DNA from 2 places in the Homoserinimonas sp. A447 genome. Region 2 is predicted to be linked to the other one. Evidence: predicted binding sites of a transcription regulator. Region 2 holds the regulator's gene; the other holds the start of a gene.
The links. The regulator HspR, encoded in region 2, represses chaperone genes until heat shock. The targets are predictions, from matches to a motif close to AAGTTGAGTCNNNNNGACTCAACTT.
Positions count from the first base shown of each region.

Region 1: the regulator HspR is predicted to act here: its motif matches at 2,344-2,368, upstream of ACX3O0_RS14230 (Hsp20/alpha crystallin family protein).

Region 1 is NZ_JBTMWW010000001.1:2,872,051-2,875,448, forward strand. Features, by position in the region: gene ACX3O0_RS14220 (GNAT family N-acetyltransferase) at 1-383, opposite strand, end outside; gene ACX3O0_RS14225 (NADP-dependent isocitrate dehydrogenase) at 570-1,784, shown strand; gene ACX3O0_RS14230 (Hsp20/alpha crystallin family protein) at 1,858-2,286, opposite strand; gene ACX3O0_RS14235 (ROK family protein) at 2,464-3,398, shown strand, end outside.
Region 2 is NZ_JBTMWW010000001.1:2,466,922-2,470,319, reverse strand. Features, by position in the region: gene ACX3O0_RS12090 (nucleotide exchange factor GrpE) at 1-412, shown strand, start outside; gene ACX3O0_RS12085 (DnaJ C-terminal domain-containing protein) at 589-1,581, shown strand; gene ACX3O0_RS12080 (heat shock protein transcriptional repressor HspR) at 1,601-2,023, shown strand; gene ACX3O0_RS12075 (class I SAM-dependent methyltransferase) at 2,050-3,180, shown strand; gene ACX3O0_RS12070 (ATP-dependent Clp protease ATP-binding subunit) at 3,305-3,398, shown strand, end outside.

The sequences.
Region 1 (3,398 bases), 410 kb from region 2:
AACTCTTCCGGGCTGTCCTCGCCCGGCTCCCAGATCACGGTGAGCCGCGAGAACCCGCGCTTGCGCGCCTCGTCCGCTGTCTCCTTGACCACGAACTTGCCGACGCCCTTGCCCTGGGCCTCGGCGGAAACGTTCATCCGCCAAATGCAGCTCCGGAACTCCTCTTCGTGAGCGTCGGCGTCGAAATTGGCCATGATGAATGCGAGCACCTCGCCTTCGCCGTCAACGACGACACGCGACCAGCTGGTGCTCGGGTCGAGGAATGGCCCGGCCATGGCGTACGACACAGGAGCGATGTACTGCTCCTGCCCGGGCTTCATGGTGAGGCTGTTCGCCGCAACAACGTTTTTGGCAGACAGCTCTTCCAGTCTCAACTCATCCATGGTTTCAGGCTATCGTCCAAGACCGGTTCCGGGTAGGGCCCGGATGCGTCGTGTGCAGAACTATCTTGATGTCGAGATACTTGTTGGAACAGGTAAGCTGTCCTGAGCGAATTAAAACGCAGACTTCGCGGCACGTTTCGCGGCCGCCCATCCCTAACAAGGCCCCCCACGAACTGAGGAGTACCGGTGTCGAAAATCAAGGTTGAAGGAACAGTCGTCGAGCTCGACGGCGATGAGATGACCCGCATCATCTGGCAGAAGATCAAGGACACTCTCATCCACCCGTACCTCGACATCAACCTCGAGTATTACGACCTCGGCATCGAGAAGCGTGACGAGACGGATGACCAGATCACCATCGACGCGGCCCACGCCATCCAGAAGCACGGCGTCGGCGTCAAGTGCGCAACCATCACGCCGGATGAGGCGCGGGTCGAGGAGTTCGGCCTGAAGAAGATGTGGAAGTCGCCGAACGGCACCATCCGCAACATCCTCGGCGGCGTGATCTTCCGCGAGCCGATCATCATCTCGAACATTCCGCGACTGGTCCCCGGCTGGAACAAGCCGATCATCATCGGCCGCCACGCCTTCGGCGACCAGTACCGTGCCACGGACTTCCGGTTCGCCGGCGAGGGCACGCTCAAGGTCAGCTTCACCCCGAAAGACGGCTCGGCCGCGCAGGAGTTCGAAGTGTTCCAGTCGCCGGGCGACGGCATCGCCCAGGTGCAGTACAACCTGGATGCGTCGATTCGCGACTTCGCCCGTGCTTCCCTCAACTACGGGCTCAGCCGCAACTACCCGGTGTACCTGTCGACGAAGAACACTATCCTCAAGGCCTACGACGGTCGCTTCAAGGACATCTTCGAGGAGATCTACCAGTCCGAGTTCAAGCAGCAATTCGAAGCTGCCGGACTCACCTACGAGCACCGCTTGATCGACGACATGGTGGCATCCGCCATGAAATGGGAGGGCGGCTACGTCTGGGCCTGCAAGAACTATGACGGCGACGTGCAGTCCGACACCGTTGCGCAGGGCTTCGGTTCGCTCGGGCTGATGACCTCCGTTCTGGCGACGCCGGACGGCAAGGTGGTCGAGGCCGAGGCCGCCCACGGAACCGTGACCAGGCACTACCGCCAGCACCAGGCCGGCAAGCCGACGTCGACCAACCCGATCGCGTCCATCTACGCGTGGACCCGGGGCCTCGCGCACCGCGGCAAGCTGGACGGCAACCAGGCGCTGATCGACTTCAGCCTCGCACTCGAGGATGTCGTCATCAAGACGGTCGAGGCCGGCCACATGACCAAGGACCTCGCGCTCCTCGTCGGGCCGGATCAGGCGTACCAGACCACCGAGGAGTTCCTCGCGACGCTGGACGCCAACCTCCAGGCGCGTATGGCGTAAGCCGCTGCACGAACTACGAAGGCCTCCACCCATTTGGGCGGAGGCCTTCGTCATTCCGGTGAGGGGCGTGGAGTTACGCGGTGACTTCGGACTGCGGTTCCTTCGCGGCCGACATGATTTCGACCTTGCGGGGCTTCGCCTTCTCGCTCACCGGGATCATGACGCTGAGCACACCGTTGTCGTAGTGCGCGCTGATGTTCTCGGTGTCGATGCCGTCGCCGAGGTTGAGCTGGCGGAGGAACGATCCGCTCGGGCGCTCGTGTGCCAGCCACTTCACACCCTCGTCACTACGCGCAGTGCGCTCAGCGCGGATGGTCAGCAACTGTCCATCCACATCGACGTCGACCGAGCCGGGGTCGATGCCCGGGAGATCGGCGTTCAGGATGTAGTGATCGCCCTGACGGTGCAGGTCGATTGGCATGAAACGAGGTCCCTGCTGCGAGTCGAGCAGGTTCGCCGCGAGGCGATCCAGTTCACGGAATGGGTCGAAGTACATGGCCATTTCAGTCAACTCCTTCACATCGGGCCCCGGAGGGGCGGTGCAATTTGAGGTTTACAAGAGTTGAGTCAAGTCGACTCAACTACAGAAAAATGTTAGCACTCTCATCGGGAGAGCGCCAAGAATATTCGGTCCGGAAATCTCTTGCAATTAATTAGTTCGTAAGGTTTACTAACAAACATGACCGCAACGAGGCGTGGCACGATTCCGGCGACAGGCCGGGCCGGGGGATACTCCCCCGGACGCGTGCTGCGCCCGAGCGCCAAGATCCTTCCCGAGCATGCCCGCGGGCACAACCGGTCCCTCGTCCTGCAGACGTTGTACCGGTCTGGCGAGCAGAGCCGGGCCGACATAGCGCGGGGCACCGGGCTCACCCGGGTCACCATCTCCGACCTGGTCGCCGAACTCATGGGCGAAGGCCTGGTCATTGAAACCGGGCAGAGTGCGAACATCCGCCCAGGCAAACCGTCAACGTTGCTGGCGATGAACCTCTCGGCTTACCAGATCATCGGAATCGACCTCAGCGACTACGCGCTGTTCCGCGGTGCCGTGCTCGACCTCGGTGGCAACATCCTCAGTCGGGCCGACATCCCACTCGCGGGAAGCACCGGTGCGGATGCCACGGCCAAGGTTGTCACGCTCGTCGAGACCCTGATCGGCCAGGCCACCGGGCGCATCCTCGGGGTTGGCGTCGGCTCGCCCGGCGTCGTCGACCGCGACGGTGTCGTGCTCCGGGCGCCCAACCTCGGCTGGAACGACGAACGGCTTCAGTCCACGCTGAACGACAGGTTCTCCCTCCCGGTGCTCGTCGCCAACGACGCGAACGCCGCCGTACTGGCCGAGCACAGCTTCGGCGGAGCAGACCAGGACCTGATGCTGATCAAGGTTGGTCACGGCGTCGGAAGCGCGCTGCTGCTCGGCGGGTCCCTCCTCTACGGGAGCCGCTTCGCTGCAGGCGAGATCGGCCACGTCGTGGTCGGCACCGGCGACGGAACACCCTGTGTGTGCGGAAAGAGCGGATGCCTGGAAACCTGGCTGGCCGCCCCGCGACTCGACGCCCAGCTGGATGGGGCGGACGCATCCGCTCGCCACCACATTCTTCGGGAGGCCGGCCT
Region 2 (3,398 bases):
AGCCGAAAGGCTCCAGGACCTCCAGCGGCTGCAGGCCGAGTACGTCAACTACCGCAATCGGGTGGAACGGGATCGCGAGAGCAACAAGCAGGTGGTCGTCGCCGACGTGGCGAAAACCTTCCTGCCGATCCTCGACGACCTGGACCGGGCCGAGGCGCACGGCGACCTGGAGGAGGGACCCATGGCGCTCATCGCCCAGAAGTTCCGCACCACGGTCGAAAAGCTGGGCGTCACGCGCGTGGGCGTCAAGGACGAGCCGTTCGATCACAATGTGCACGAAGCAGTCGTGCAGATACCGACCCCCGACATCGAAGCGATGACGGTGGCGGATGTCATCGAGCCCGGCTACCAGCTCGGCAGCCGCCTGCTGCGACCCGCGAAGGTCGTCGTGGCGGTACCGCAGGAAGAGTAGTACCCAAGCGGGTCGAGCTTGTCGAGACCAGCACCAAAGCGGGTCGAGACTGTCGAGACCAGCTGAGCTTGCCGAAGCATCCGGATCTCGACAAGCTCGATAGGTCTCGACAAGCTCGACCCGCGAAGGACAAGCTCGACCCGCGAACGGCACGATAGAAACGAGAGGAGGCACAGATGGCCAGCCAGGACTGGTTCGAGAAGGACTTCTACAAGATCCTCGGTGTCTCCAAAGACGTGTCCGAAGCCGACCTGAAGAAGCGGTACCGCAAGCTCGCGCGGCAGTACCACCCGGACTCCAACCCGGGTGACGCGAAGGCCGAGGCGAAGTTCAAGGAGATCAGCGAAGCACACGCCGTGCTCGCCGACCCTGAGCAGCGCCGCGAATACGACCAGGTTCGGGCCATGGGGTCCGGCGCCCGGTTCACCTCCGGCGGACGCGGCCAGGCCGGAGGCTTCGATGACGTCTTCGGTGGCATGTTCGGCCAGGGCCAAACCCAGGGGGCCGGACAGCGTCCCAACTTCTCGCAGGGCGGCTTCGACGACATCTTCGGCGGACTCTTCGGCGGTGGCGGGTTCGGCCAGTCGACCGGCGGCTTCCGCGGTGCGGGCGGCCCGACCAAGGGCCGCGACGTCACCGCGACCACCACCCTCGACTTCGTCAGCGCCATCAATGGCGACACCGTGAAGCTGCAGGGCCAGGGCGGCAAGCCGATGACCGTGAAGATCCCGGCTGGGGTCGCGGACGGCCAGAAGATCCGGCTCAAGGGCAAAGGCGAGGCGAGCATCGATGGCGGCCCATCCGGGGACCTGACGATCACGGTGTCTGTGCGCAAGCATCCGGTATTCGAACGTGATGGGAAGAACCTGAGGGTGGATGTCCCAGTCACCTTCGCAGAAGCGACGCTCGGTGGAACGATCGAGGTCCCCACCCTCGGCGGGCCGCCCGTCAAGCTGAAGGTTGCTCCGGGCACCCCGAGCGGCCGAGTTCTGAGGGTCAAGGGACGAGGTGTGCAGACCACGACCGGCGTCGGTGACCTGCTGGCCACCATCCACGTCGTCGTACCCAGCCACCTCAGCGCCGAAGCGACCAAGCACCTCAACGCGCTCGCGAAGGCCCTACCCGACGAGAACCCGCGCGACGACCTGCTGGCCAAGGCGCGGAGTTAGCCATGGAGCGGAGTTGAACATGGACCCGAGCGCCCCCATCTTCGCCATCGCGGTGGCCTCCGAGTTGGCGAACATGCACCCGCAGACGCTGCGGCAGTACGACCGCATGGGGCTGGTCAGCCCGAAGCGCACCAGCGGGAAGTCGCGCCGGTACTCGATGCGCGACGTCGTGCAGTTGCGTGAGATCGCGAAACTCGGCTCCGAAGGGGTCAGCCTGGAGGGCATCCGCCGCATCCTCGAACTCGAGAACACGGTCTCCGCGCTCCACGAGCGGGTGCGCGAGCTCGAGGTCGCGCTCGCCGATGAGCTGCTCAACCGCCCGGGTCGTCGCGTGTTCGCGGCCGACGAGACCGGTGACGTGGTCTCGCTGAAGGCCGGCGAACGCGTCAAACGGCACACGCAGCTGGTGCTGTGGCGCCCGAACGGTCGCTCAGGCTCGTGACGGCGGACGGGGAGTCGGGAGGGGCGATGGTCGACCCGGACTTCGATTTTGGCGCGTTGCGCCGGTTTCCGGACGTGGAGGCCGAGAACCTGTTCGCCGTCGACGCGAGCGACCGGCTCATCCTCGACGAAGCCGCCGCGGACCTTGCCGCGCACCCAACCTCGGTCGGGGTCATCGGCGACCGCTACGGTGCCCTGACCCTCGGCGCGGCCGCCCGCCACGGGTCGCACGGCATCCGCGTGTTCCAGGACCCGCTCAGTAGCGAGTTCGCCCTCGGCCACAACGCCGCGGCCGCCGCGCTGGATGACCGGTTCGAGAACCACGAGCTGGGCGCAGAGCTGCTGACCGGCGCCCGCGTCGTGCTGCTGCAGTTGCCGCGCAGCCTGAACGAACTCGACGAGATCGCCGGGGCGATCGCTCGGCACGCCGACCCGGAGGTCGTGGTCTTCGCCGGTGGACGCCTCAAGCACATCACGCAGGCGATGAACGACGTCTTGGGGAAGCACTTCGGGTCGGTGTCGGCGACACTGGCCAGGCAGAAGTCACGGGTGCTGGTCGCGCGCGGCCCCAAGCCGTCCGAGGGGCAGTACCCGCAGCGGGAATTCCACGACGACCTCGACCTGTGGGTGTGCGCGCACGGCGGCGCGTTCGCCGGCACCAAGCTCGACATCGGCACGCGGTACCTGCTCAGCTTCCTGCGCGAGATGAAGGCGGATGCCCGCACCGCCGTGGACCTCGGATGCGGCACCGGCATCCTGGCCGCCGCCCTCGCGCGCAGCCGACCCGACCTGGCGATCCTGGCGACCGACCAGTCCTGGGCGGCCGTGGCATCCGCTCGCGCAACCGCAGAGGCGAACGACCTGACGTTCACCGTTGCCCGCGACATCGGGCTGAGCAAGCAGCCGGATGCCTGCGCCGACCTGGTCCTGCTGAACCCGCCGTTCCATGTCGGCTCGGCCGTGCACGCCGGGGTCGCCCTGACCCTGTTCGACGAGGCCGCCCGCGTGCTGAAACCCGGCGGCGAGCTGTGGACCGTATTCAACTCGCACTTGAAGTATCGGGCGGCTCTGATGCGCTCGGTCGGGCCGACCCGCCTGGTCGGCCAGAACCCCAAGTTCACCGTGACAGTGTCCACCCGCATGGAGGCGACCCCATGAGCGCGCGCCTGACCTCACCCACTCGAGAGGGTCGTTCGCTTCGAGCGCACGCCGACGCTGGCAACCTGAGTACCAAGCGAATAAACTTGAGTCTGCACGACTCAACTTTGAGGAACGGATAACCATGGCGAACATGCAGGGCGCACCTGATTCTGAAGAGGACGCCAAGACCGCACTCGAGCGGTACGGCGTCGACCTGACCGAGATCGCCCGCGCCG